DNA from 2 places in the Amycolatopsis sp. cmx-8-4 genome. Region 2 is predicted to be linked to the other one. Evidence: riboswitches for the same ligand, from Rfam matches in the RefSeq annotation. Region 2 holds a riboswitch; the other holds the start of a gene.
The links. Region 2 has a riboswitch for thiamine pyrophosphate ahead of thiC (phosphomethylpyrimidine synthase ThiC). Riboswitches for the same ligand answer to the same signal wherever they lie in the genome.
Positions count from the first base shown of each region.

Region 1: linked by a shared signal. The riboswitch ahead of ACLJQZ_RS15045 (thiamine ABC transporter substrate-binding protein) and the one ahead of thiC (phosphomethylpyrimidine synthase ThiC) in region 2 are both predicted to bind thiamine pyrophosphate.

Region 1 covers NZ_JAEBDZ010000006.1:222,985-237,520, reverse strand. The annotation lists gene ACLJQZ_RS15100 (hypothetical protein) at 1-91, shown strand, start outside; gene ACLJQZ_RS15095 (YciI family protein) at 104-403, opposite strand; gene trpS (tryptophan--tRNA ligase) at 577-1,542, shown strand; gene ACLJQZ_RS15085 (NUDIX domain-containing protein) at 1,601-1,990, opposite strand; gene ACLJQZ_RS15080 (HAMP domain-containing sensor histidine kinase) at 2,282-3,592, opposite strand; gene ACLJQZ_RS15075 (response regulator transcription factor) at 3,592-4,308, opposite strand; gene ACLJQZ_RS15070 (LolA family protein) at 4,453-5,544, shown strand; gene ACLJQZ_RS15065 (ABC transporter ATP-binding protein) at 5,541-6,515, shown strand; gene ACLJQZ_RS15060 (ABC transporter permease) at 6,512-7,390, shown strand; gene ACLJQZ_RS15055 (ABC transporter ATP-binding protein) at 7,452-8,459, opposite strand; gene ACLJQZ_RS15050 (ABC transporter permease) at 8,459-10,021, opposite strand; gene ACLJQZ_RS15045 (thiamine ABC transporter substrate-binding protein) at 10,099-11,148, opposite strand; TPP riboswitch at 11,170-11,279, opposite strand; gene ACLJQZ_RS15040 (4a-hydroxytetrahydrobiopterin dehydratase) at 11,312-11,596, shown strand; gene ACLJQZ_RS15035 (winged helix-turn-helix transcriptional regulator) at 12,007-12,372, opposite strand; gene ACLJQZ_RS15030 (DUF1330 domain-containing protein) at 12,383-12,676, opposite strand; gene ACLJQZ_RS15025 (hypothetical protein) at 12,673-13,056, opposite strand; gene ACLJQZ_RS15020 (hypothetical protein) at 13,053-13,520, opposite strand; gene ACLJQZ_RS15015 (ArsR family transcriptional regulator) at 13,520-14,101, opposite strand; gene ACLJQZ_RS15010 (hypothetical protein) at 14,153-14,431, opposite strand.
Region 2 covers NZ_JAEBDZ010000001.1:460,166-474,701, reverse strand. The annotation lists gene ACLJQZ_RS02340 (AAA family ATPase) at 1-743, shown strand, start outside; gene ACLJQZ_RS02335 (LytR C-terminal domain-containing protein) at 851-1,477, opposite strand; gene ACLJQZ_RS02330 (DUF3263 domain-containing protein) at 1,474-1,782, opposite strand; gene ACLJQZ_RS02325 (peptide deformylase) at 1,938-2,516, shown strand; gene ACLJQZ_RS02320 (glycoside hydrolase family 15 protein) at 2,621-4,786, opposite strand; gene ACLJQZ_RS02315 (S1C family serine protease) at 4,993-5,904, shown strand; TPP riboswitch at 5,955-6,079, shown strand; gene thiC (phosphomethylpyrimidine synthase ThiC) at 6,073-7,722, shown strand; gene thiD (bifunctional hydroxymethylpyrimidine kinase/phosphomethylpyrimidine kinase) at 7,719-8,519, shown strand; gene ACLJQZ_RS02300 (hypothetical protein) at 8,644-8,979, shown strand; gene ACLJQZ_RS02295 (alkaline phosphatase family protein) at 8,999-10,510, opposite strand; gene ACLJQZ_RS02290 (winged helix-turn-helix transcriptional regulator) at 10,603-10,998, opposite strand; gene ACLJQZ_RS02285 (NADP-dependent oxidoreductase) at 11,090-12,013, shown strand; gene ACLJQZ_RS02280 (phosphatidylinositol-specific phospholipase C domain-containing protein) at 12,010-13,020, opposite strand; gene thiD (bifunctional hydroxymethylpyrimidine kinase/phosphomethylpyrimidine kinase) at 13,232-14,059, shown strand; gene ACLJQZ_RS02270 (ion transporter) at 14,412-14,536, shown strand, end outside.

The DNA.
Region 1 (14,536 bases), on a different contig from region 2:
GGTCAAGAAGAAGTGCTGCCGGTCCAAGCCGCGGTGCAAGAAGTGCCCGGTGCTCGCGCTCAAGAAGGCGAAGCTCGACCTGGCGGCCTAGCTTTCCGGGGACTCAGCGCGTGATCGCTTCGTTGAGGTCCCGCAGCTCCGGCGCGGTCTTGGTCGGCGAGAACGGGATGACCTCGTACTTCGCGAGGTGGCGCACCGCGAAGGGGTCGCTCGCCAGGATCGCGTCCAGCTTCCCCTGGGACATCGGGCGCGTGATGATCACGCCGCCGACGCGCGGCTTCCGCGCCCCGGAGGCGAGGAAGAGCCCGCGCTCGTACTGCGCCTCCAGCCACGCCACGTGATCCGGCAGCGCCAGGTCGACTTCTTCGATCGGGGCGGTGTAGGTCAGCACGACGACGAACATGGTTACAACGGTAGACCCGCTCGGTTATAGTCACCACATGCATGCGCAGACGTCCCAGTGGTGGCCGCCATCGGCGGCCCACTGACCCTGCGCTGAAACCAGCAGCGGCCGCCCCGGACGGGCGGCCTTTTTCGTGCCTTCGCCGGGGTGGTCCCCGTCGAAAAGGACCCACGATGAGCAAGCTGTCCGGGATCACCCCGTCCGGTCACGTCCACCTCGGCAACCACCTCGGGGCCGTCCGCCGCTGGGCCGCCGAGGGCGGCGGCGACGACCTCTACTTCGTCGCCGACCTGCACGGCATGACGACGTCGCACAACCCCGCCAAACTCCGATCCCTGGCGGGTGAGCAGCTCGCCGTCCTCATCGCCGCCGGCATCGACCCCGAGCGGGTGTTCGTCCAGTCCGACCTCGCCCGCGACCTCGGGGCGCTGACCTGGGTCCTGGAGTGCACCTGCAACTACGGCGAGGCGGCCAGGATGATCCAGTTCAAGGAGAAGTCCGAGGGCCAGGCCGGGGTGCGGCTGTCGCTGCTCACCTACCCGGTGCTGATGGCCGCCGACATCCTGCTGCAGGGCGCGAACGAGGTGCCGGTCGGCGAGGACCAGCGCCAGCACGTCGAGCTGGCCCGGACGCTGGCCAAGCGGTTCAACGGCACCTACGGCGACGTGTTCACCGTGCCCGAGGCCGTGCTCCCGCCCGCCGGGGCGCGGGTGAAGGACCTCACCGACCCGACGCGCAAGATGTCGAAGTCGACCCGTGACGTCGCCGGCGTGGTGTTCGTGCTGGACGAGCCCGACCAGATCCGCCGCAAGATCCGCCGCGCGGTCACCGACGGCGGCTCGGTGCCGGTGCACGCGCCGGACACCCGGCCGGGCATGGCGAACCTGCTGGAGATCCTCGCGGCCTGCCAAGGCGGCTCACCGGCCGACCTGGCCGAGAAGTTCTCGTCGTACGGCCAGGTCAAGGACGCCGTCGCCGACGCCGTCATCGAGGAGCTACGGCCACTGCGCGAACGCGCGTCGACGCTGCTCGGCGACGTCGCGGAGCTGGACCGGATCCGCAAGGCGGGCGCGGCCCGGGCCGCCGAGCGCGGCTCGCACCGCCTCTCGGCGGCGTTGCGGATGATCGGCGCGAGTTGAAGAGCCGTGAAGGACTCCTTACCGGCTTTAAGAGCCGGGAAGGAGTCCTTCACGGCTTTCAGGAGAGCAGGGCGCGGAAGGCCGGGAGCAGGATGCGGTCGGCGGGCAGCCAGTCGACGTCGTCGAGGTCGTCCGGGCCGAGCCACCGCACGGCCAGGTGTTCGACCGCGCGCGGCTCGTCGCCCGGCGAGACCAGCGAAGCCGCGTAGATCCGCAGGACCTTGTCCCCGGGCAGCGGAATCTCCGGCCCGACCCGCTCCCCGACCTCGACCACGACGTCCAGCTCCTCGCTGCACTCGCGAGCCAGGGCGAAGGCGTCGGACTCACCGTCTTCGACGCGCCCGCCGGGCAGCTCCCACTGCCCCGCGTGCCCGGGCGGCCAGGCCCGCTGCTGGGCCAGCAACTTCCCGTCGCGCACCAGGGCGGCACCCACGATCACACCGTTCACAGCCCCGGAATCTACCCGGAAGCCCGGACCCGGGCCGAGCCTGCCGACCCTCCAGCCACGTGTCGACCCTCCAAACACACGAGCCGACCCTCCAGACACGCGAGCCGACCCTCCAGACACGCGAGCCGACCCCCTGGGCACGCGAGCCGACCCCCTGGGCACATGAGCCGACCGTCGGGGCACGCAAGCCGACCCTCCGAGAACGCGAGCCGTCTCCCCTCTAGGCGCGCCCCCCACCAGCCGCGCGCATCGGTCGTGAGTGGCAATGAGGGTTCTAACCCGAATTACCACTCACGAGACCGGCGCCGCACGCCAGGTGACCTGGAACCTCGCGCCCCCGTCCGGGGACTCGCCCACCTGGACTCGCCCGCCACGACGGCGGACCGTCTCCGCGACCATCGCCAGCCCCAGCCCGGTGCCGCCGGTGATGCGGGCCCGGTCGTCGGACACCCGGTAGAACCGGTCGAAGACCTTCTCGCGGTGCTCCGGCGCGATGCCCGGGCCGTCGTCGTCGACCACGACCCGCACCGACGAGCGTGACGCCAGCACCGACACCACGATCTCCCCGCGCGCGTAGCGGCACGCGTTGCGCAGCAGGTTGTCCAGCACCAGCTCGATCTCGCCGTGCGCCGCCCACGCCCAGGCCTGCGCGACCGCGTTGCTCACCCGCGTCTCCGGCGCGCCCGCCGGAAGCCGGCCGACCGCCGCGCGGACCTCGCTGACCAGCTCGACCGGCTCCGCGGGCGGCACCTCCCCCGCGTCCGAACGGGCCAGCGACAACAGGCCGTCGAGCAGGGACGAGAGCCGCTCGGCCTCCGTCAAGATGTCGCCCAGCGTCTCCTGCGACAGCTCCGGATCGGGGTTGGTGACGGCGACCTCGGCCTGGACGCGGATCGACGCGACCGGCGACCGCAGCTCGTGCGCCGCGTCGCCGGTGAACCGCCGCAGCCGTTCGCTCGCCTGCTCCTGGCGCTCCAGCAGCGCGTTGAACTCCTCCGCCAGCGCGCGCAGTTCGTCGTGTGAGTCCGGCAGCGGCAGCCGCGCGCCCGGCGGCAGCGCCCGCACCGTGCCGCGCATCCGCGCCACCGGGCGCAGCGCCAGGCGCACCACCAGCCACGTCGCCAGGCCCGCGACCAGCGCGCCGACCGACGCGACGACCACCAGCCACACCCCGCCGTAGTGCACGGCGGCGGAGAACCCGACCAGGCCCGCACCGGCGACGACCAGCCGTTGTGTCCCGTCCGGCGTGCTGACGACCGCGCCGAGGTAGCGGGCGCCGTCCTGCTGGACCGGTTGCCCGGCCTTGAGCAGCCCGACGTCGGCGCCGCTGAGCCCGCTCGGCGCGCCGCCGTCGACCGGTGTGCCCGAGATGTCGAGCACCCGGACCGTCACCGGGGCGGTGGTCGGCAACGCGCGCCCGGCGCTCACCTCGGCGCTGGCCGGGGCGAGCGCGCCCGTCAGCTCGCGGTCGACCGAGTCGATGAGCAACGGCGAGAGCTTGGCCGCGGCCAGCGCGGCCAGCCCGAGCAGGCAGCCCAGGGTGATCGTCGCGGCCAGCACGGTGATCCGGGCCTGCAGGGACCGCCCGCGCCACCAGGTCATCACGGGGTGATGACCTCGTCGATCTGCGCGTCGGAGGCCAGGTAGCCGTGCCCGCGCACGGTCCGCAGCAGCGCGCCGGCGCCGACGGCGTCGAGCTTGCGCCGCACGTACCCGACGTACACCTCGACGAGGTTGCGCGTCACGGCCTGCTCCTCACCCCAGACCGCGCGCAGCAGCTCGTCCTTGGTGACGACCGTGCCCGCGCGGCCGACGAGCACCTCGAGCAGCGCGAACTCGCGGGGGCTCAGCCCGACCTCCTCGCCGTTCCAGTGCACCTGACGCAGCCCGCGGTCGACCTCCAGCGCGCCGAGCCGCAGCGTGCCGCGGCTAGCGTCCGGCCCGGCGCGGCGCAGCGTCGCGCGGACCTGCGCCACCAGCACCACGAAGGAGAACGGCTTGACGAGGTAACCGTCGGCGCCCAGGTCCAGGCCGTCAGCCTGGTCGACCTCGCCGTCCTTGGCCGACACGAGCAGCACCGGCGTCGTGACGCCGTCCTTGCGCAGCCGCTCCAGCACGCGGTAACCGGACAAGCCGGGCAGCATGATGTCGAGCAGCACGACGTCGAACGAGCCGGTGCTCGCCAGCTGCAGCCCGCTGGGGCCGTCCGCGGCGGTGACCACGTCCATCCCCTCCGCGCGCAGCCCGCGTTGCAGTGCTTTCCGCACGCCCAGCTCGTCGTCGACCACCAGCACCCGAGGTTTCACGAGTCTCATCATGGCGGGTTTGCGCAGGTCCCGCGGGATCTCTCAGCACGATCTCAGCCGCGGAGGGAGAACCTTCAGGGGTATCTCAGCCTCGAGAGGGAAGCGTCGGTGCCGGGAGCCGAGCACACTTGAGCTCGGGAACACAGGGAGAGACGCATGAAGACGAAGACGAAGGGCATCACCGCGGCGGTCGTGGGCACCGCTCTCGGTGTCGGCGGGCTCGCGGTCATCGCGATGCCGGCCAGCGCCGACGACAAGCCGGCACTGCCGCAGGTGAGCGCCGAAGACCTGGTGCAGTCGGTCATGCAGGCGAAGCCGGGCGCGTTCGACGGCACGCTGAAGGTCAGCAACGACCTCGGCCTGCCGGCGGTGGGGAACGCGATCCCGGGGGCGTCCGCGCTGAACATCGACTCGGCGCACATCTTCACCGACGGCGCGGGCAAGAGCCGGCTCGCCGTCACCCAGGGCACCGGCCAGGAGACCGTGGTCCACGACGGGACGACCGTCTGGGACTACAGCTCCAAGACCAACACCGCGACCAAGGTGACCATCCCGGCGGACGTGGCCAAGCAGAAGGGCGCGGGCAGCGAGAAGACGGCCGACCCGGTCGCGACCGCCACCGAGCTGCTGGCGAAGGTCCGCGAGAGCAGCACGGTGTCGGTCGACGGCACCGCGACCGTCGCCGACCGCCCGGCCTACGAGCTGGTCCTGACGCCGAAGCCGAGCGAGCGCACGCTGCTGCGTGAGATCCGCGTGGCCGTCGACTCGCAGACGCGGATGCCACTGCGGGTTTCGGTGCTGAGCAACGGGACGACGTCGCCGGCGCTCGAGGTCGCGTTCAGCCAGATCGAGTTCACCCAGCAGCCGGCCGACCTCTTCACCTTCACCCCGCCGAAGGGCGCCAAGGTGCAGGAGAAGACGCCGACGGTGGACCAGAAGGACAAGGACCTCGCCGAGCAGGCGAAGCAGGCGACCAAGGTCGTCGGCGACGGCTGGGACACCGTCATCACCGGCACGATCCCGGCCGACGCGCTGAACGCGGCGCCGAAGCAGCAGGGTGACCGTCAGGGCCGGGGCGCCGACCCGCAGGCCCTGCTCGACCGGTTCACCAAGAAGGTCAGCGGCACCTGGGGCAGCGGCCACCTCATCACCACGAAGGTGGGCAGCGCGATCCTGACCGATGACGGCCGGTTCGCCGCCGGTGCGGTGCCGGAGCAGGTCCTGTACGAAGCGCTGGGTCAGAAGTGACCAGTACGACTGTCGAGTCCGGGGCGGACGTCTCCACGGAGACGTCCGCCCCGGCGGTTCCCCTGGCCGCGCGCACCCGGGGGCTGCGCAAGGTCTACCGCGGCACGGTCGCGGTGGACCACGTCGACCTCGACATCCCCGAAGGCGCGGTCGTCGGGATGCTCGGGCCGAACGGCTCGGGCAAGACGACCACCATCCGGATGCTGCTGGGCCTGGTGCGCCCGACCGAGGGCGAGGTCGAGCTGCTCGGCCGCAAGATGCCCGACGCCGCCGCGCACGCGCTGCCGGACGTCGGCGCGCTGGTCGAGGGGCCGGGCTTCCACCCGTTCCTCTCCGGCCGCGACAACCTGCTGCGCTTCGCCGCGGCCGAACCGCGGCTGGCGTCGTCCGGGATCCCGTTCGCGGTCGACTCCGCGCTCGAACGCGTCGGGCTGAGCGTCGCCGCGCGCCGGCGGTACAAGGGTTACTCGCTCGGCATGAAGCAACGGCTCGGCCTCGCTTCGGCGTTGCTCGTGCCGCGGAAGATGGTCGTGCTCGACGAGCCGACCAACGGCCTCGACCCTGCTGGTACCAGGGAGATCCGCAGGATCGTGGCCGAGCTGCACGCCGAGGGCGTCACCGTGCTGGTGTCGTCGCACCTGCTGGCCGAGGTGGAGGCGACCTGCACGCACGTCGCCGTGCTGCAGGCCGGGAACGTCGTCGCGCAGGGCGAGCTGGCGGAGCTGCTGGAGTCCGGGAACGCGGCCCTGCTGGTCCGCACGCCGGACGCCGAGCAGGCCGTGGAAGTACTGCGGGAGAACCGGATCGGCGCGCGGCTGACGCCGGACGGGATCCGCGCCGACCTCACGGCGACCGAGGCGCCGCGGGTGCTGCAGGTCCTGGTGGGCGCGGGGGTCGCGGTCCACGAGGCGACGCGGGCGCGCACCGGCCTGGAAGACCTGTTCGCGCGACTGACGGAGGGTGCGGAATGACCGCGGTTCTCGAGGCACCGGCGGTCCGCACGGGCCACGACTCGGTGCCGCTGCCCCGGCTGCTGGCCGCGGAGCTGCGCTGGATCTTCCGGCGGCCGCGCACGCTCGCCGTGCTGGGCCTGCTGGCGCTGATCCCGGTGGTGATCGGCATCGGCCTGACGCTGGTGAGCGAAGACGCGCAGTCCGGCGGCGGCCCGGACGACGGCGGCGGAGCGCTGCTCGCGTCCGCCGTCAACAACGCCTTCGTGCTGCCGATCGCGGCGATCGTGATGACGCTGACCCTGCTCCTGCCGCTGGCCTCGGCCATGGCGGGCGCGGACGCGATCGCGGGCGAGACATCACACGGAACCCTGCGCGGCTGGCTGATCGCCCCGGTCGGCCGCGGCCGGCTGCTGGCGGTCAAGGCGTTCGGCGTCGCGACGGTGTCGGTGGTTTCGGTGCTGGCGATGTGTTTCACGGGCGTGGTGACCGGCCTGATCATCAACGGCACGGACTCGCTGTTCACGCTGTCGGGAACCACGCTGTCCGTGGGCGGCGCGCTGGCCCGGATCCTGCTGGTGGCGGGCTGGGTCGTGCTGCAGCTGTGGGCGGTCGGCGCGGTGGCGCTGGCGATCTCCAGCTGGACGGAACACCCGATGCTGGTGGTGGCATCCGTGCTGGCGGCGGACATCGTGTTCACGATCCTGGGGTTCCTGACTTCGCTGGATTGGCTGCACCCGTTCTTGTTGACGCAGAACTGGTCGCTGGCACCGGCGGAGGTGCTGCAGGACCCGATGGGCACGCAGATGCTGGGCGAAGGGGCGTTGCGGGCGGCTTGTTACATCGTGATCGGGCTGTCGCTGGCTTACGCGCGACTGTCCACTCGCGACGGCTGAAGTCCGTGAATGGCACATTGAGGGACTCTAAGTCCCTCAATGTGCCATTCACGGACTCGCGTTAGCCGACCAGGGCGACGCCATCCGGGTCGAACTCCAGTCGCACAGCGTCCCCGGCCCGGAAGTCCGTCGCCGCCGGAGCGACCGCGTCCACAGTGGACTCCGCCAGCCGGACCACCAGCCGCACGTGCTCGCGGCGGTGGACCGCCGCCACCACCTCGCCCGCGACACCCGAGCCGGCCACCCGCAGCGCGTGCGGGCGCAACCCCAGTCGCACCGGGCCGTCGTCGACGTCCGGCACCGGCACGTTCCCGAGCCCAGTGTGGACCACGCCACCCGTCGCAACCCCGTCTACGAACGACGTCACCCCCAGGAAACGGGCCACGTCGTCGTCCAGCGGGTTGCGCCACACGCGGCGGACCGCGCCTTCCTGGCGGACCTCGCCGGCGTCGAGCACCGCGACCCGGTCGGCCAGGGTGAACGCCTCCTCCTGGTCGTGCGTCACCAGCAACGCCGTGATCTTGCTGCGCCGCAACAGGTCCGCCAGATCCATGGCCAGCTGCTCGCGCAACCCGGCGTCCAAACCGGACAGTGGCTCGTCCAGCAGCAGCAGGCGCGGCTCCGGCGCGAGCGCCCGGGCCAGCGCGACTCGCTGCGCCTGCCCGCCCGACAGCTCCGTCACCCGCCGCCGCTCGAAGCCGGACAGCCCGACCAGCTCCAGCAGCTCGGCGACGCGCCCCGCCCACGCGGCCCGCGGCACGCCGTGCATCCGCAGGCCGAACGCGATGTTCGCGGCGACGTCGCGGTGGCCGAACAGCTGGCCGTCCTGGAACACCAAGCCGAAGCCGCGCCGGTGCACCGGCACCGCGCCGAGGTCCTCACCGTCCCAGCTGACCGTGCCGCGGGCCGACGGCTCCAGTCCGGTGATCGCGCGCAGCAGCGTCGACTTGCCCGAGCCCGACGGGCCGAGCAGCGCCAGGACCTCGCCGTCGGCGATGTCCAGCCGGGCGTCGCGCACCGCGACGAACGATCCATAGTGGACGGTCAGGTCCCGCACCGACAACGCCATCAGAACTCTCCCACCCGGCCGCGCGCGGCCCCGAGCCGGTCGATCAGCGCGACCGCCAGCACCGTCACGAGCATCAGCAACGCGCACGCGGCGTACGCCATCTGGTTGTTCAGCTCCCCCGGGCGCCCCATCAGCGACGCGATCGCGACCGGCAGCGTCGGCGACGTCGGCCGCGCCAGGAAGCTCGTCGCGCCGAACTCGCCGAGTGCCACGACGAACCCGAACCCCGCCGCCGCGACCAGCGGCCGCAGCGTCAGCGGCAGGTCGATCTCCCGCCACACCCGCAGCGGGCTCGCGCCGAGCGTCGACGCGGCCTGCCGCAGCCGGACGTCGACCGAGCGCAGCACCGGCAGCACCATCCGCACGATCAGCGGGATGATCACCAGCGCCTGCGCGAGCGGCACCAGGTAGGGCGACGTCCGCAGGTCGCCGGGCAGCGCGTCGAGCGTCACGAGGTACCCGAAACCGACGGTCACCGCGGACACCCCGAGCGGCAGCATCAGCGCGGCGTCGAGCGTCTCGCCGAGGCCGCGCGCGGCCCGCACCGGCGACCGGCGCAGCGCCACCAGCACCACCGACGCGAGCACGCCGACGACCAGCGCCAGCAGCGTCGCGTCGATGGCCACCTTCAGCGAGTTCAGCGCGGCGTCCCAGCCGGACACCTGCAGCGCGCCCTTCTCGCCGGTGCCCGCGAGCGCCCGGTACCCCGCGAGGCTCCAGCCGTCCGAAGTGGACACCGACTCGGCGAGCAACGCGACGATCGGCGTCAGCAGCAGGGCCAGTACGACGCCCGCCGCGCCGACGACCCACCACTCGCCGCCGCGAGGGCGTCGCGGAGCGCCGGAACCGATCCTGGCACCTTCCTTGCGCCGCCGCGCCAGCCCGCCGACGACCAGAGCCGCGACGACCGCGGCGAACTGGATCAGCGAAAGCGCCGACGCGCCGGAGAGGTCGAGCAGGTCGACCGTCCGGAGGTAAATCTCCGTCTCGAGGGTCCGGTACCGGGCGCCGCCGAGGATCAGCACGACACCGAAACTGGTGGCGCAGAACAGGAAAACCACGGCCGCGGCGGACGCGATCGCGGGCGCCAGCGCGGGCAGCGTCACCGACCGGAACGCCCGCCACGGTGACGCGCCGAGCGCCCGCGCGGCGTCGGACGTCCGCGAATCCAGCCGTGCCCAGAGCCCGGCGACGGTCCGCGCGACGACGGCGACGTTGAAGAACGCGTTGGCCAGCACGATCGGCAGCACCCCGCCGTCCGGCCAGAGCGCCCGGAACGCCAGCCCGACCACCACGGTCGGCAGCACGAACGGCACCAGCACCAGCGTCCGCGCCAGGCCGACGCCGGGCAGCCGCACCCGGGAAAGCAGGAACGCCACCGGCAGCCCGGCCAGCACCGCGACGACCGTCGAGCCCGCGGCGGTGGCCACCGTGAAGCCCGCCAGCCGCCACGTCTGCGGGTCGCCCAGCACGACGTCGAGCCCGCCCGCGGCGAACCCGCGGCCGACGATCGCCAGCACCGGCCAGGCGAAGAACACCACCAGGAAACCGATCGGGGCCAGCCCGAGCAGCGCCAGGCCGAGCCCGCGGGCGGTCCGCGGCGGCGCCAAGACCGCGGCGTTTCGGGAGCCTCCGGAGGTCACTGCACGAGCGCGCGCCATTCGCCGATCCACTTCTCACGCCCGGCCTGCACCTGGTCCGCGGTCAGCGCCTGCGGCTTCTGCGGCAGCGGCGCGACCTGCGCCCAGCCCGCCGGCAGATCGACGCCCTGGCGCGCCGGGTAGACGTACATGTTGGCCGCCACGGTCGCCTGGAACTGCTGCGAAAGCAGGAAGTCGACGACCTTGCGCGCGTTCTCCTCCTGCTTGCCGCCGGCCAGCACCCCGGCGTACTCGACCTGCCGGTAACAGGTGTCGAGCAGCGCCTTCGTCCGCGGTTTCCCGTCGTCGCCCACCTCGGCGGCCGGCGACGACGCGTACGAGACGACGATCGGCCGCGGCCCCTTGCCGGACGAGCCCGAGAACTCCTTCGTGTAGGCCTCTTCCCAGCCGCTGACCACCTTGAGGCCGTTGGCCTTCAGCTTGGTCCAGTAGTCCTTCCAACCGGCCTCGCCGTACTTCGCGACGGTGCCGAGCAGGAACGCGAGCCCGGGCGACGCCGTCGCCGGGTCCTCCGCGACCAGCAGGTCCTTGTACTTCGGGTCGGCCAGGTCGTCGTACGACTCCGGCGCCGGGATCCCCTTGGCCGTGAAGTAGTTCGTGTCGACGTTGACGCAGACGTCGCCGACGTCGACCGCCGAGAGCCTGTGCTCCGGGTCGACGGCGTAGCGCTGCGGCCCGCGGTCGGCCTCCGGGCTGGTGTAGGGCTCGAAGACGCCCTCGGCGAGCGCGCGCGAGGCGAAGGTCGAGTCGACGCCGTACGCGACGTCGCCGACCGGGTTCGCCTTGGTGAGCACGAGCTTGTTGGTCAGCGAACCGGCGTCGCCCTGCTTGAGCACGGAGATCTTGATGCCCGACTGCTGCTGGAAGGCGTCGAGCACCTCCTGCGGCGCCAGGAAGGAGTCGTGCGTCACCAGGGTGACGGTGGGCGTCTGCTTCGCGTCACCGGACCCGTCCGACAGCGAACACGCCGCTGTGACGACGCTGACGACGGCGATGGCCGTCGCGGCGCGAACAGCACTGCGTTTCATCTACCCTCCTGCACTTCGCCGGACGAGGAGGGAAAGCCCTCCCTTCGCCGGCATGATCCGGGATCAGGTGCTAACGGTCGCGGGTCACCCCGCCTCTCAGCCCGGCTCACCGGACTCCCGTGGCAACCGTGCACCTTAGTCCAGGACGTTGGACGATGGAGGCATGACGGAAATCTTGAGCGACGACGAGGCCGATCGAGCCCTGCTGCACGGGTGGGTCCGCACGGGCAAGGTCATCCGGCGCGAGGTGGAGCTGCCGAGCTTCCCGAAGGCGATCGAGGTGGTGGACCGCGTCGCGGTGCTGGCCGAGGCCGCCGACCACCACCCGGACATCGACATCCGCTGGCGCACGCTGACCTTCCACCTCAGCACGCATTCGGCGGGTGGGCTGACGAAGAAGGACTTCGCGCTGGCCAAGCAGATCAACGAGACCCTCGACGGATTGTGATCCCGGCTACTCTGAGTGCACGAAAGCCCGCGTTCGGCGTCTCTCGGTAAAGGACTTCGGACCCGAGAGGCAGATATGACGCAGGCGATCATAGTGGGCACAGTGGCATTCGCGACGATGGTGGCCGCGGCCGGCGGGGTGCTCTGGTTCACCGCCCGCAGCCACCGCCACTCGGACGGCTGAGTGCCGTTTCCGCTGGTCAGCGGCATGATCGGGTGAGCTTCGTCACAGCTGCTAACACTCGGCATGGTCAACGCGCTGAACCCCCGGAAGCATCGGCCCGCTCGTAGGGAAAACGCCATGAACAGCACCCCCGCCACCGCCGCTCTGACCGCCACCCAGCGCGCCTGGATCAACGCCCTCGCGACCGCGGTCGTGCTGATCGCGATCGCGCTGATGGGCCTCCTCGGCTAGTCCGCCCGGTCGTAGGCCTGCCGGGCTTCTCGCAGGCTCGGCAGGTACTTCTCCGCCCACTCGCGGCAGCGGTCCATGGGCTCGAACAGGGTCCGGCCCAAGTCCGTCAGCGTGTACTCGACGCGTGGCGGGTTCTCGTCGTAGGTCTTGCGGGTGATCATCCCGTCGCGCTCCAGGGACCGCAGCGTCTCGGTGAGCACTTTCGGGCTGATGTTCCGGAGCGGCACGCGCAGCTCGGAGAAGCGGCGCGGCCCGTCCTTCAGACAGACAACGACCATGCCGCCCCACTTGTCCCCGATCCGGAACGGCGTGTCGGCCGACGGGCATTGCGGCGCGAAGAGATCAGCGGTCAGCGGCTCCACGCAGCCGACGTTAGGCCACGCCGTCGACGAGCAGCAACCGCCGCCGCAGCGCGGTCTTGCTCAGCTCGAGCGCTTCGGCGTACTCGGCGGAGGCGTACCAGCGTTCGGCGGTATCCCGGTCCGGGAACTCGACGAGGACCACGCGCTTGTGCTCGTCGAAGTCGCCTTCGAGGGCATCCGGCGCCGCGCCCCGGACGATGTAGCGTCCTTGGTACCCCGTGATCGACGCTTGGGCGAGTTCGCGGTAGCGCTGGGCTTCGGTTTCGTCGAGGATCTCGACCTCGGAGATGACGTAGACGCTCACGGTTCCGAGGGTGGCAGAACTCCGGAGCCGTCACCTGGTGCTGTCACTACTCGGATTTCCTCCGGCGGCGGGAACTCGACCGGGGTCTCGTCGGCCACGCTCCAGTATTCGAGGCCGGACAAGCGGCCTTCGTCGACGAACACGATGAGCCCGCCGTTCGCCACGTCGACGTCCACGGCCACCCGGCTCTCGACCTCGGCCACCGTCACTGTTGCGTCGACGGCGAGGTCGATCGTGGGACACCCGCACGGGCAGCGGCCGGTCACCTCGGCCGTGCGCGCCTGGGCACGAAGTGCCGCGGCACCGGGAAAGTCCGTAGCCAGCAGCAGGTCCAGGACCGCTCTCTCGCGCGGAGTGAGCGGCCGGCGCTCGGCGGTCAATAGCGTGGCATGGTCGGGATCGCCTTCTCGGCGACCTCGATGAGGGCCTCGACCTTCGCCACGTCGGCCGTCACATCTTCCGCGGTCACCGAGGGCGCCTCCGAAGACCGGTAGGCGACTTCGTTGCGCCGCACCCGCATCCGGTTGAAGGGGCGCAAAACCGGCCCCAGTGGCGGATCCAGCTGAGCGAGAACCGCCTCGTAGACGGTGACGTGCCCACCCCGGCTCGTCACCCGCAGGCCCTGGTTCTGCAGGACGGCGGCCAGCGCACGCCGTGCGCTGTCGTAGGCCAGCGTGTAGGCACCTTCCGGATCCGTGTCCTGCAGCTGCCGCGCCGACGCGAGGTGCGTACGGGCCCTGACGAGCTCGGCCTCGGCCGCCTCCCGCGACGCCGGAACGTGCTCGATGGCGCCGCGCGCGAGGAACGCGTCGATCCGTTCGCGGCCTTGGTTCCACAGCGGCATCAGGTCTCCTGGCTGAGTTTCACCAGCGGACGCTCACGCACGCTGGTGAGGAACGGATCGGTGGTGCTCGCCGCCCACGACTCGGGCGAGACCCGGTGGACGTTGACCTCGCGCCCCAGCCGCCGTGACACCTGTTCCGCCGAGTCGAAGAGCGCGTCCGGATCGGGCGAACCGACCACGAGGACGTCGACGTCGCCGGGCGGAAGACCGGGTTCACCGCTGTAGCGCGCGGCCCAGGAGCCGTAGATGTAGGCCTCGCGCACGCCGGCCAGCCCAGACAAGGCCTCGGCGAGCAGCGGCATCGGCCCGAAGGTGACGGCGATGAGCTCGCTCAGCGGCGGGTAGAGCGGGGTGTCGGTACGCGCCTTGACGAGCCGGCTGCGGCCCACCCGCCGGTCTTCCAGGATCCCGCCACCGGTCAGCCGCTCGACTTCGCGCAGGACGGCGGTGGGCGTGACACCGCAGGCCTCGGCGAGCTCGGTGATGCTGTACTCGCGATCCGGGTGCAGGAGCACGAGCGCGAGCAGCTCACCCTGCATGCGCGAACGCAGCAGGGGCAGCAAGCTCGGCGAAGCTTTCATTGGACGCAGTATATCCTGCGTCCAATGAAAGTAACAACCAGCGACAAGCCGCTACTCGGCCAGCGCCAGGTCGGCAATGACCAGAAGGCGCTCGTAGTACGGCCGCCCCGCAGCGGGGAAATCCGGCAGCGACGACCTCAGCCTGTCCGCGGCACGCGCTAGGGGCATCCGCGCGCCCGGCGGCAGTGATCCCGCCCGTCTCGCCCACCCGCAGATGTCGGCGTCGATCGTCACGGCGCACACGGACCCGTAGTCCTCGCCCCGCCTGACCGCCGACGGAAACGGCGCGGCGAGGTGCTCCTCGAGGACGGCAGCCAAGTCGCTCATCACCCGGCCAACCTACGACCTGGGGCCGGGGCAGATCTAGACGAGAACGGAAATGCTCGTCAGTGGTCAAGCGCCCCGACTAGCAAATCACCCACCAACCGCACGTCG
Region 2 (14,536 bases):
TGTGGCCGCTGCGGTACCCGGACTCCTTCGCCCGGCTCGGCGTCGACCCGCCGCGCGGCGTGCTGCTCTACGGGCCGCCCGGTGGCGGCAAGACGTTCCTGGTGCGGGCGCTGGCCGGCACCGGCGCGCTCAACGTGTTCGCCGTCAAGGGCGCCGAGCTGATGGACAAGTGGGTCGGCGAGTCGGAGCGCGCGGTGCGGGAGCTGTTCCGCCGCGCCGCCGAGGCCGCGCCGTCGCTGATCTTCCTGGACGAGATCGACGCGCTGGCCCCGCGCCGCGGCCAGTCGTCGGACTCCGGCGTCGCCGACCGCGTGGTCGCGGCGCTGCTGACCGAGCTCGACGGCGTCGAGCCGATGCGCGAGGTCGTCGTGCTCGGCGCGACGAACCGGCCCGAGCTGGTCGACCCGGCGCTGCTGCGGCCGGGCCGGCTGGAGCGCCGCGTCTACGTGCCGCCGCCGGACGCCGAGGCCCGCACGGCGATCCTGACCGCGACCTCGAAGAACACCCCGCTGGCTTCCGATGTGGACCTGGCCGCGGTGGCGTCCACTCTGGACGGTTACTCGGCGGCCGACTGCGCGGCGCTGATCCGCGAAGCGGCGCTGACGGCGATGCGCGAGTCGCTGGAAGCCCACGAAGTCACCGCGGCCCACCTCGAAACGGCCCGCAAGACGGTCCGGCCGAGCCTGGACCCGGGCCAGCTCGCGGCCCTGGAGGCCTACGCCCACGCCCAGGCCGGGGACTGAAGCCGGAACTCGCGTGATCCGGCCCGGATCCCACGTGATCGGGGCCGGAACTCGTGAGTTCCGGCCCCGATCACGCGAGTTACGTGCTCAAGCACGCGAGTTACGGGTCAGCTGCCCTTGTGGCCTGACTCGTATTCCTTCGTCACGATGATGATCACGCCCGGGCTGGCGCTCTCGATCCCGGGGAAGCGGGGCTCGGCCTTGATCTGGAACTCCTGCGCGAGCTGCTTCGCCGCGGCTTCCTCGTCGGTGCCCGGGCGGTAGAACGCCGTGGTCACCGGGATCGTGCCCTGCGAGTAGTTGCCGACCTCGTTGACGGTCCAGCCGTCACCGCGGAAGTCGCTCGCGGCCCGCTCGGCGAGGTCCTTGATCAGGGAGTTGTTGAAGACCCGGACGGTCACCCACTTGTTGCCCGTCTGCTGGTCGCCGGGCTGACCCGGCTGCCCGGACGTCGGCTGCCCCGGTGTGGGCTGGCCGGGCGTCGGCGACGACGGCGTGGGTGACGTCGGAGGGGTCGTGGACGACGGCGGCGGTGTCGACGGCGAGGTCGGCGGCGACGTCCCGCCCGGCGGCGTGCCGGGCTGGGTGCTGGGCGTACCGCTCGGCCCGGCTTCGTTCGAACCGCCACCACTCAACGCGGAGATCCCGCCGATCACGGCGGCGACGATCGCCACGCCGATCAGCACGACGCCCGCGGCCTTCATCGGCCGGGACATTCCCGAAAACACGCTCATTTCAGCTCGATCCCCAGTCGCCTGGCCCCACGCTTGCGCTGGCGGGCGGCGCGCGTCTTGCGCAGCCGCTTCACCAGCATCGGGTCGGCCTCGATCGCCTCCGGCTTCTCCAGCAGCTTGTTCAGCAGCTGGTAGTAGCGCGTGCTGGAGACTTCGAAGCGCTCACGGATGGCGTTCTCCTTCGCACCGGCATGTCGCCACCACTGGCGCTCGAAAGCGAGGATCTCGACCTCGCGTTCGGTCAGGCCGGGTACGGGCTTCGGCGGCGACGGCTGCGGCTCAGCCATCGACTCCGCGGCGTCCATCCGAGTCCCTCTCAATCGGGCGACATGGTGATCCAGACCTACCTCTTCCGCGGGCGTCATTCAACCACGGATCAGCACGCCGACGTGGGCATCGACATCGGCGCGTCACGGTCTGATGCAGGTCTACCAGAAGGGTCCGACTAAACTGCCCGCTCGTGACCGTCCACGCCATCCGGATCGCCGGCGACCCCGTGCTGCACCACCCGACTCGGGAGATCACCGAGTTCGACGAGAAGCTGCGCGTCCTCACCGACGACATGTTCGAGACGATGTACGAAGCCGAGGGCGTCGGCCTGGCGGCCAACCAGATCGGCCTCGACCTGCGGGTGTTCGTCTACGACTGCCCGGACGACGAGGGCGTGCGCCACAAGGGCGTCGTCGTCAACCCGAAGCTCGAGACGTCGGCGATCCCGGAGACCATGCCGGACCCGGACGACGACTGGGAGGGCTGCCTCTCGGCGCCCGGCGAGTCGTACCCGACGGGCCGCGCGTCGTGGGCGAAGGTGACCGGCTCCGACATCGAAGGCAACCCGATCGAGGTCGAGGGCACCGGTTACTTCGCGCGCTGCCTGCAGCACGAGACCGACCACCTCGACGGCTACCTCTACCTCGACCGGCTCGTCGGGCGCCACGCCCGCGCCGCGAAGAAGATGCTGAAGTCCAACAAGTGGGGCGTCCCGGGCCTGTCGTGGCTGCCGCCACGCACCCCGGAAGACGACGGCGCCGTCATCTGACCCCGGCCCCGAGCGCCCCAATGTGGCGTTGGGTGCGTCCAACGCACCCAATGTGGCGTTCGGTGCGTCCAACGCACCCAACGCCACATTGGGGCGTTTGAGACTCAGCAGCCGAGGAAGTGGCAGCGGACCACGCGGGGCGTTTCGAGCACAGAGCCCGCCTTGACGTCCTGGGCCAGGCGGACGTACTGCGCGTGCGTCCAGGCCAGCGGCGTCGCCGAGGTGTTCGGCGTGCCGGCCGGGAACCCCGTCTGGCCCGACGGCGGGTTCTCGTCCCACACCTGCTCCGGCATGGTCTCCGCCGAGCTGCTCACCCGGCCGAGGTCACGCAGCCGCCGCGCGGCCGAAGACGGCTGGCCCAGCGTCAGTTCGTACTCACCGCGTTCGCCGGCCAGCAGCGGCCACAGCCGGCCGAACGTCGTGCGGCTCTCGGCCGGGAACGTGTAGTCCCACGGTGAGCCGTCCGCCTGCTCGCCGTAGCCGTCCTTCGTGTAGCGGTGCCAGAACTGACCGGTCGGCGTGGTGAACGAGATCTCCTTGTCGGTGACGCGCACGCTGTTGCGGATCACCGGGTCGTCGGCGCGGTAGATGCCGAGGCGCACCAGGTCGAGGAACCCGGCGTCGGTGACCGCGCGCTGGTCCATCGTCACGCTCGAGTTGCCGAGGTTGTACGTCGTCCCGGCGTTGGCGTTGCCGTCCTTGGTGAGCCGCACGAAGTACGGGTCCTTCGAAAGCGGCCCGTTCGTGGTGATCGTCTGCTTCGGCAGGTCGGCCTTGAACTTGTCCGCCGCGGCCAGGTACCTCTTGGCGTCGGCGGCCGCGCCGTTGTGCGACGCGATGTCCGCGGCGCACACCAGCCCGGCGATCACCGAGGCGATGGTCGACGGGGACCAGCCGTCCTGCTCCTCCCAGCGTTCCTGCTGCGTCCACGGCGCCGCCTGGCCGTCAGGACCCTTGTAGGACAACAGGAAATCGGCGGCCTTGCGCACGCCCGGCCAGACGTCGTTGCGGCCGAGCTGCTGGGCGAGCACGATCGGGAAAGCGGTTTCGTCGAGCTGGACCGACGTCCAGTACGGCACCCCGTCGACCCGGCTGTTCTGCGGCATGTGGCCGTCGGCCTGCTGCTGCGTGCCGAACATGTAGGTCACCGCGCGGCTGGCGGCCGCCGTGTCGCCGCCGGCGGCCAGGCCGGTCGCGATCTGGTAGAGGTCGCGCGGCCAGACCAGGTGGTAGGTGCCGGACGGCGACCACTCCGGGTCGTTGTTCCCGAACCGCCACGGCATGCTCGGCGACGCGATGAACGCGCCCGGGTGGTGCTTGTCCTCGCTCGCGGCCAGCGTCAGCATCGACGCTTTGTAGAGGTCGCGCTCGCTGTCGGTCTTCAGCGACGACGGCGGTTTGCTCACCCCGCGCAGGTACTGCTCCCAGCCGCGGTCGTAGGCGCGGGTGATGACGCCGAACCCGCGTCGCTGCGACGCCTGCGCGTTGCCGAGCGCGTCGGCCGCATTCGCGCCCATGCCGAGCGCGAGGGTGACGTGCCGGGTGCGCACGCCGTCGGCCGCGGTCTGCCCGGTGAGCACGACGTTGCCGTTGCCGGCGGTGTCGTAGGTCGCGAGCTTGAACGTCTTCGCGAGCTGGGTGCCGCCGTCGGACACGCCCGCGTAGCCGACGCTCGTGCGCGTGAAGCCGGGCTTCGCGGTGAGGGCGGCGGCGTTGGTGGCGTCCGCCGCGGTGAGCGCGTCCCCCTTGCGGGCGGCCGAGTCGTCGGAGCCGTCGTTGGTCAGGTCCGGGTCGGCGACCGCGTAGAGCTGGTACGGCCGGCCGGTGAGCGACTGGAAGTCGACGTCGACCAGCACGGTCGTCGCGGCCGGGTCGGTGACGTAGGTCTTGCGCAGCCGCCACCGGTGCTGGTCGTCGGTGATGGTCTGCTCGTAGGTCAGGCTGTCGTCGTCGGTCCGCCGGACCTGCTGCGACTTGGCCGTGTTGTCGGCGACGGCGAAGCTGCGGCCGTCGGTGACGACGAAGTTCATCGAGCGGACGCTGGGCGTGGACAGGTCCGGGTAGTAGACCTCGGACAGCTGCCCGCCCTGGAGCGTGAACCAGACGTTGCTGCCGCGATCGTGGGCCGTGCCGAAGCCGGTCTTGTTCGCGGGCAGCCAGCTGGGATGGGCGCCGGGTGCGCCGGGAGCCGTCCCCTGGGCCGCCGCGGTCGCCGGTATGAGTCCGGTGACCAGCAGCCCGGCGAGTGCCGGAACCATGAGTTTGCGCATATCAACCCCACAGTGATGTCGCTTCTGCACCGTTACAGAAGCGACAGGCAGTGTCTCGCCGATTCTTCACGGGCGCATGGTCCGAACCGGTGAACCACTGACCGTCACTGGTCCGGTCACGCCGCCGGTTCACCAGCAGCGAACGGACTTCCGGCCGTTCGCGGCGCACACTTGAAGTACCTGCAACGGTGTAATCGAGGTACTCCATGGACGAGGCGATGGACGCCTACTCGCGCGCGGTCAGCACGGTCGCCAAGACCGTCACCCCGCACGTCGCCGGGGTTCAGCTCGGGCGCGGCAGCGGCTCCGCGGTCGTCTTCGCCGACGACGGCTACCTGCTGACCAACGCCCACGTCGTCGACGGCGAACGCCACGGCGTCGCGACCTTCGCCGACGGCAGCGAAGCCCGCTTCGACGTCGTCGGCGCCGATCCGCTGTCCGATCTCGCCGTGCTGCGGGCGCGGGACGAGACGCCGTCCGCCGCCGTGCTCGGGGACGCCGACCACCTCGTCGTCGGGCAGCTCGTGGTGGCGATCGGCAGTCCGCTCGGGTTCTCCGGGTCGGTGACCGCCGGCGTCGTCAGCGCGCTCGGCCGGGCGCTCCCGGTGCGGCACGGGCGCGCCGGCCGGGTGATCGAGGACGTCATCCAGACCGACGCCGCGCTCAACCCGGGCAACTCCGGCGGCGCGCTCGCCGACTCCGCCTGCCGCGTCGTCGGGATCAACACCGCCGTCGCGGGCGTCGGGCTCGGGCTCGCCGTGCCGATCAACTCGACGACGCGCCGGATCATCGACACGCTCGTCGTCGAAGGCCGGGTGCGGCGGGCGTACCTCGGCGTCGTCGGCGTGCCCGCGCCGCTGCCCGACGACGTCGCCGAGCGCACCGGCCAGGAAGCCGGGCTGCGCGTGCGGGAAGTCGTCTCCGGCGGGCCCGCCGAACGCGCCGGGCTGCGAACGGGTGATCTCGTGCTGACCGTCGGGCGCGCCCGGGTGTCGGACGCGCAGGGCATCCAGCGGCAGCTGTTCGCCGAAGTGATCGGCACCGCACTGCCGATCACCGTGCTGCGCAACGGAGCCATGGTCGACGTCTACGCCACACCGGCCGAACTGGTCGGGTGAGGTGAGCGGACTTGAGTCTGGCGCCCCGGCGTGGCATGGTCGGTGGCACAACACCACAACGCGGGAGCTCGCGCCATGGCGGGCTGAGAGGGTGACTGGGGATTTGTCCCGGGTGTCACCGACCGCATGAACCTGACCGGGTAATGCCGGCGTAGGGAGTGAAAGTCGTTGACAACGCTGGAGAACTCTGCTGCCCAAAAGCGTGACGTCTCCGTCACGACCGGGCCCATCACGGGCTCACACAAGATCTACCACCAGACCGAGTCCGGACTGCGTGTTCCCGCGCGCCGGATCGACCTCTCGAACGGCGAACACTTCGACGTCTACGACACTTCGGGCCCGTACACCGACCCTGAAGCGAACATCGACGTCCACAGTGGACTGCACCGGCTGCGGGCCGGCTGGGCCGACGGCCGGGAGCACAACACGCAGCTCGGCTGGGCCAAACAAGGCGTCGTCACCAGGGAAATGGAGTACATCGCGGCTCGCGAGCGCGTCGAAGCGGAGTTCGTGCGCGCCGAGGTCGCGAGCGGCCGTGCGGTGATCCCGGTCAACCGGCGCCACCCCGAGTCCGAGCCGATGATCATCGGGAAGAACTTCCTGGTGAAGATCAACGCGAACATGGGCAACTCGGCCGTCTGGTCGTCGGTCGAGGAGGAGGTCGACAAGATGGTGTGGGCCACCCGCTGGGGCGCCGACACCATCATGGACCTCTCCACCGGCAAGCGGATCCACGAGACGCGCGAGTGGATCATCCGCAACTCGCCGGTGCCGGTCGGCACCGTGCCGATCTACCAGGCGCTGGAAAAGGTCGACGGGGAACCGGAAAAGCTGTCGTGGGAGGTCTACCGCGACACCATCGTCGAGCAGTGTGAGCAGGGCGTCGACTACGTCACGGTGCACGCCGGTGTGCTGCTGCGCTACATCCCGCTGACCGCGCGGCGCGTCACCGGCATCGTCAGCCGCGGCGGCTCGATCATGGCCGCGTGGTGCCTCGCGCACCACCAAGAGTCCTTTTTGTACACGCACTTCGAGGAACTCTGCGAGCTGTTGCGCCAGTACGACGTCACGTTCTCCCTCGGCGACGGCCTGCGCCCGGGCTCGATCGCCGACGCCAACGACCGCGCGCAGTTCGCCGAGCTGGAAACGCTCGGCGAACTGACGCACCTCGCGCGCTCGCACGACGTCCAGGTGATGATCGAGGGCCCCGGCCACGTGCCGATGCACAAGATCAAGGAGAACGTCGAGCTGGAGGAACGGCTCTGCGGCGAGGCGCCGTTCTACACCCTCGGTCCGCTCACGACGGACATCGCGCCGGCGTACGACCACATCACGTCGGCCATCGGCGCGGCGCAGATCGGCTGGTACGGCACGGCGATGCTGTGTTACGTCACGCCGAAGGAGCACCTCGGCCTGCCGAACCGCGACGACGTCAAGACCGGCGTGATCACGTACAAGATCGCCGCGCACGCCGCCGACCTGGCCAAGGGGCACCAGTACGCGCAGGAGTGGGACGACGAGCTGTCCAAGGCGCGCTTCGAGTTCCGCTGGAACGACCAGTTCAACCTGTCGCTCGACCCGGACACGGCGCGCGCGTTCCACGACGAGACCCTGCCCGCCGAGCCGGCCAAGACCGCGCACTTCTGCTCGATGTGCGGCCCGAAGTTCTGCTCGATGCGGATCACGCAGGACGTCCGCAAGTACGCCGAGGAGCATGGACTGTCCACTGTGGAGGCCATCGAAGCGGGCATGGCCTCGAAGTCGGCGGAGTTCACCGAGTCCGGCGGCCAGGTCTACCTGCCCGTGGTGCAACCGTGACTCCACCCACCGCCCTCACCATCGCCGGATCCGACTCCGGCGGTGGTGCGGGCATCCAGGCGGACCTGCGCACGTTCTTCGCTCATGGTGTCCACGGGCTCGTCGCACTGACCGCCGTAACCGTGCAGAACTCCTTGGGCGTCCAGGGTTTCACCGAGATCCCCGCCGACGTCGTGGCCGCGCAGATCAAGGCCGTGGCGACGGACATGGGCGTCAATGCGGCCAAGACGGGCATGCTGGCGACGGCGGAGATCATCCGAGCGGTGGCCAAAACCCTGGACGAGGTCGGCGGCGACACCCCGCTGGTGGTCGACCCGGTGGCGGCGTCGATGACGGGCCACGCGCTGCTGCGCGAGGACGCCCTGGAGGCGATCCGCACGGAGCTGTTCCCCCGCGCGACGCTGATCACCCCGAACCTGGACGAGGTCCGCCTGCTGACGGGCATCTCGGTGGTTTCTCCCGCATCCCAACGGGAGGCGGCCGAGGCACTACTGGCCTTCGGTTCGCAGTGGGTCCTGGTCAAGGGCGGCCACATGACGGGCAGCACCTGCGTAGACCTGCTGACCGACGGCGACTCGTTCCTGTCGTTGAGCGGCCCCCGCTACGAGACGGAGAACACCCACGGCGGCGGTGACACGTTGGCCTCGGCGATCACGTCGTCGCTGGCGAAGGGAGCCTCGGTCCCGGACGCGGTGACGGCGGGCAAGCGGTTCATCGAGCGCTGCGTCGCGGAGTCCTACCCACTGGGCGCGGGTGTGGGCCCGGTGTCGCCGTTCTGGGTGCTCGGCTCGTCGTGAGTGTTTAGGGCGGTTCTAACCGCCCTAAACACTCACGAGAGCCGCGGCAGACCCACTAACCGCGGGCGAGCACCTGCGGCAGCAGCGTCGTGAGCCCGGTCCAGTCGGACGTGATCACCGACGCGTGCTGCTGTTGAAGCCGCCGCCGGAGGTCGCCGTGACCGGGATGCTCGCCGCCGTCGCCGAACAGGGCTTGAGCCCGCTCGCGGTCGAGATCATCTGGGACGGCGACTCGCGGGGCTGGATCCCCACGCTGTGCGTCGTCGTGGCGCGTCCGGAGTACGAACTGGTCACCCTGGCCAGGTTCGCCGGTCACCTCGGCCGCACGCAGCCGACCGATGAAGAGGCGTCGGAGAAGGGCCAGTCGCTGGCGGCCGCGCTCGACGTTCCGTTCTACTTCCCGCTGCGCGACCGGCCTGACACCGACCAGCCGCACTGGTGGGACCGGCCCGGCGCGTGAACCGGCCCCACCCGTGCGCTCAGCGGGTCGTCAGGTGCGGGGCGTCGACCGCCCAGTACCAGTTGTTGCCCGCCGCGTAGAGGCGCCACGTGTAGCGGGCCGAACGAGCGCCCGCCGGGACCTGCACCGACGCCGTCGTCGGCTGGGACAGGATGTCGCCGCCCCGGTTCGCGGAAGAGGACTCCGGGCCGTACGCCAGGACCGGCTGCTCCGCGCCGCCGTCGAAGGACACCGTCAGGGCGCCGCGCTGGGTGCCGTCCTGGCGGTAGTGCGAGACGAAACCGACGTCCACTGTGGACTTACCGGTCACCGCAAGCGCCGGCGACACCAGCGAAGAGTCGAAGGTCCCCGAAGAAGACGGCGACCCCTTGTCGTCCCACTCGTCGGGGTCCGCCACCGCGAACACGCCCCGGGCGCGCACGTTCGCCTCCCGCTCCTGCCCGGGCGCGGTGCGCGTCCAGAAGTCGTCGTTCGTGAACGCCCAGCCCTGCCACTCCGTGACACCCGCGGGCATGGCCGACGCGTTGCGGACCGTCCAGCCCGACGGCGCGTCGTGCGTCCAGCCGAGCACCGACGCCGGGACGCCCGTTTCGTCCACCCGCGGCTTCAAGACCGCCGAGTCGAACGGATCCGCGGGAAGCGAGCCCAGCGCGTAGCCGTCCAGGGAAAGCGAGATTCCCAGGTGCCGCAACGCCGTCGGCGCGATGTCGACGATCTTCGGCGCCACCGCGGGCGTTCCGGCCGGCACCGCGCCGCCCGCCGCGACCACGAACGTCATGCGCTCCTCGGGGCTGTCGCCACCGTGGCCGCCGGGGCCGGTGTGGCCGTGGTCGGTCGTCAGCATGACCAGCCAGTCTTCGGTGGCGTACGAGGGTCGCGCGCTGATCGCTGCCAGCAGCCGGCCGAGGTACGCGTCGTCCGCGCGCAGGGTCGCCGCGTACTCCGGCGAGTCGGCGCCGTGCGCGTGGCCCGCCTCGTCCGTGTCTCCGAAGTAGACGAACGACGCGTCGGCCTTGTCCTGCTTCAGGTGCTTCTCGGCGTCCGCGGCGATCTGCGGGTCCGTGTTCTCGTAGCCGGCGCTGTCGCCGTCCAGGACGTACTTGCGGTCCTGACCGGTCCGCAGGATCTTGTCGCCGATCGGCTTCCAGTCGACGGCGGCGTACGTGTCGAGCGCTGGGTTCGCCGTCTCGGCGCGCGCCAGCCAGCTCGGGTAGGCGGCCAGGTTGTTGCCGGTGAACGCGTTGTCCTTGACCAGGTGCTTGTCGGGCCAGACGCCGGTGAGGATCGACGACCAGCCGGGCCCGCTGAGCGTCGGCGCCATCCCGCTGCCGTACAGCGAGCTCCGCGACGAGTACCCGCGCTGGACCAGCGCGTGCACGTTCGGCGTGTCGGCGGCGAGGAGCTTGTCGAACCGCGTGCCGTCGAGCCCGATCACCAGCACCTTGGGCGTCTTCGCCGCGCCCTCGGCTACGCCGGTGGCCAGCCCCGCGGCCGCCACCAACGCCGTGACCAGGCAGAACAGTCTCCGCATGAACCCTCCAGGAATTGGTTCGGATGAGTTACCCGGAGGTTAGGGAGTCACGAAGACGAAGAGGTGAACGCGCGGCGAAACCCGGTGAGCCATCAGCGGACCGGCTGCAGCTCCCGGCCGTCGTAGGACTCGCGGGCCGAGCGGATGCGGCCGAAGTTGGCCTGGGACCAGGCGCTCAGCGCGATCAGGTGCGCGCCGACCTCGGCGCCCATGTCCGTGAGCGCGTACTCCACCGATGGCGGTGTCGTCGGGTAGACCGTGCGCGTCAGGAAGCCGTCGCGCTCCAGCTGGCGGAGGTTCTGGGTCAGCATCTTCTGGCTGACGCCGTCGACCGCGCGGCGCAGCTCGCCGAAGCGGTGCGGGCCGCGGGCCAGCGCGCCCAGGACCAGGGCCGTCCACTTGTTGGCCAGCAGGTCCAGCACGTCACGGCACGGGCAGCTGCGGAGGTAGACGTCCCAGGGTCCGTCCTGGTCGCAGGTGGTTTCCATCGGGTACCTACTTTACGAAGAAGTGCCTTCTGGCGAAAAGTGCCTACCCGTCCGAGTATAGGAGCCGACCCCGGAAAGAAGGAGCGAACAGATGCGCATCGTGACCCAGCAGGCACTCGGCGGCCCGGAGGTGCTGACCGTCACCGAAGCACCGCGGCCGGCCCCCGGGCCCACGGAGGTCCTGGTGCGGGTGCACGCCGCCGGGATCAACCCGGTCGACTGGAAGGTGCGCGCCGGCGGCGGGTTCCTCGGCGAGCCGCCGTTCACCGTCGGCTGGGACGTCGCCGGCGTCGTCGAGGAGACCGGCTTCGGCGCCACCGGCGTCCGGCAGGGCGACGAAGTCCTCGGCATGCCCTGGTTCCCGCGCCCGGCCAACGCCTACGCGGAGTACGTCACCGCGCCCTCGCGCCACTTCGTGCGCAAGCCCGCCGGACTCTCGTTCGCCGAGGCCGCCGCGCTGCCGCTGGCCGGGCTGACCGCCTGGCAGGGCCTGGTCGACGTCGGGAACGTCCACAGCGGACAGCGGGTGTTCGTCGACGCCGCCGCGGGCGGGGTCGGGCACCTCGCCGTCCAGATCGCCAAGGCGCGCGGCGCGTACGTGCTCGGCACGGCCAGCGCGGGCAAGCACGACCTGCTGCGTGAACTCGGCGTCGACGAGCCGATCGACTACCACGACGAAGCCGCGACAGCGTCCGATGTGGACGTCTACTTCGGACTCGTCGGCGAGGAGAGCGACCTGCGCTGGCTGCCCGCGATCAAGGAAGGCGGACTGCTGATCGGCGTGCCCAGCGGCGTCGGCGACCGGGTCGAAAAGGCGGCTGCCGAACGGAAAGTGCGGACGGAACGAATCCTCGTCGAACCGGACCGCGGCGGGCTGACCGGCCTCGTCGAGCTGATCGAGGCCGGTCAGCTGAAGGTCCGCGTCGAGCAGACCTTCCCGCTGGAAGACGTGGCGAAGGCGCACGAGCTGGGTGAGTCCGGCCGGGTGGCCGGGAAGCTCGTGCTGACCGTCTAACCCCTGGCGAGCACCTGGGGCAGCACCGTCGTGAGCCCGGTCCAGTCGGACGTGATCACCGACGCGTGCTGCTTCGCCAGGTCGGCGACGCGCTGGTTGGCCTGCTCGACCGTCGGGTTGTGGGCGTCGATGGCCGGCGCGACGTTCTGGCCGTCGGTCATCACGACGTAGTAGTGGTTGGTGTCGTACCAGCCCGGCCCGGTCTGGGTGACCCACGCGTTCGCGTCGCCGTCGAAGACCACGAACCACGGCTTGAGGTCGGCGGTGTACTTGTCGCGCGGGTCACCGCCGGCCGCGCCGTGCACGGTCGGGAAGATGTAGGCGTCGCCGATCCGGCCGGCGTTCTTGAGCCCGACCAGGTAGCGGCCGTACTCGACGTCGGTCTTCAGCGTGTCGGTCGGGTTCTGCTCCTCCACCGTGCCCGGGATGATCTCGGTGATCACCCGGCCCCGCAACGCGTCCACGGACGGCCAGTTGTCCGCCTTGGCCGCGTCGTCGAGCGTGCCGTAGCCGCCGAGCAGCTCCCCCGGGCGGAAGGCGACGCTGCCGAGGTGCGAGCGGAACGTGGCGTCCAGCTCGTCCGGGCCCATGCCGGTGTTGTCCGAGAAGCCGGTCTTCATCTCGAGCTTGAGCGTGAGCGGCGTGTGCCCCGGGTGGGCCGCGAGCCAGATCCGGATGTCGTCGAGGCAGTACTCCAGGTTCTTGTTCTTCCCGCCGGTGTACAGCTGCGCCGCCGACGTCGCCGCGACGCAGTTGTTGCTGTTCCCCAACGGGTTCGAGTGGCTGACCTTCCACTCGTGGGTGAAGAAGTCGGGCCATACGTCGAGCTCGATCAGCGACGAGCCGGCGTCGAGCGCCCTGGCCAGGTAGTCGTAGGCCGCCGGGTCGTACGTGTTGTGCACGCCGACCGTCGTGACGTGGGAGAGCTTCGGGCCGTCCGCATTGGCGGCGGTCGCCCCGGAGAACGTGAGAGCGGCCGTGAGGAGTACCACCGAGAAGAGCTTCATCCAGGCTCCTTCGCCCATACAGTGCCGATGGTTACCAATCCGACAGCAGCCACGGCGGAAACCGGCGCCTCGTGCAGACCGGCTGCGGACCGTATCCGCCTACTTCCTGCCAGATTGGTAACTGGTGAGTAGCCCACACAATGTGCCACCGTGGTGGCCTGTTGATGAAGCAAAAGCGGCCGATTGGCCTAGACCAGAAGTCGGGAAGAGAATGACCACGAGCCCGCCCACCGCGTTGACCATCGCCGGTTCGGACTCCGGCGGCGCCGCCGGTCTGCAAGCGGATCTGCGCACGTTCCTGACCTGCGGCGTCCACGGCCTGGTCGCGGTCACCGCCGTCACGGTGCAGAACACCCTGGGCGTGCACGACCGCGCCGACCTGCCGCCGCACATCGTGGCCGGGCAGATCGAGGCCGTCGCGGCGGACATGGGTGTCGGCGCGGCCAAGACGGGCATGCTGGCGTCCGCGGCGATCATCGACGCCGTCGCGGCGGCGTGCGACAAGGCGGAGATCGGCCGCGACGAGAAGATCCCGTTCGTCGTCGACCCGGTCGCGGCCTCGATGCACGGCCACCCGCTGTTCGACGACGCCGGCCTGCGCGCCCTGCGCGACGAGCTCCTGCCGCGCGCGACGGTGCTCACCCCGAACCTCGACGAGGTCCGGCTGCTGACCGGGATGACGGTGAAGGACCGCGAGGGCATGCACACCGCGGCGGTGGTGCTACACCGGATGGGCCCGCGCTACGTCCTGGTCAAGAGCGGCCACCTGCAGGCGGACCCGGAGTGCGTCGACCTGCTCTTCGACGGCTCGACGTTCGTGGAGCTGCCGGGCGAGCGCTACCCGACCCAGCACACGCACGGCGCGGGCGACACGATGGCGTCGGCGCTGACGGCGGGCCTGGCGAAGGGCATGTCGGTGGTGGAAGCGGCCCGCTACGGCAAGTGGTTCGTGTCCCAGGCGGTCGAGCACGCCTACCCGATGGGCGCCAAGGTCGGGCCGGTCTCGGCCTTCTGGCGGCTGGCACCCGAAGAGCGCTGAGTACCGGCACGACTTGCGGCAACCTGCGCCCGAAGACCCGCCGGTCGCCGCCATTCGCGCACGAAACCCTGCGCTGGGGCGACCGAAACAGGCTGTCCGGCGGCCGGCCCCGAAGATCGCGGGTCACCCGCCGGACCCCGCCCACTCGCCCGGGCCGCGGCCGCGACCTTCCCGCGGTCCGGGCCCGACACCCGGGCAAACCGGTCGCCGGCGCCCGCGCGACACGGCACCGCGCGGGCGCCCGAACCACACCAGCCCCGGCCTTCTGGCGGCTGGCACCCGAAGAGCGCTGAGTACCCGTCCGGTTACCCTTTCCTCGTTTACTGATCCTTGACCACAACGGGGGACGGCCTTGACCGGGCGCGAGCGGGTGGCGAGGTTCCTCGAGGACCGCCGCTTCCAGAACTTCATCATCGCGGTGATCGTGTTCAACGCGGTCACCCTCGGCATGGAGACGTCGACGTCGCTGATCGACGG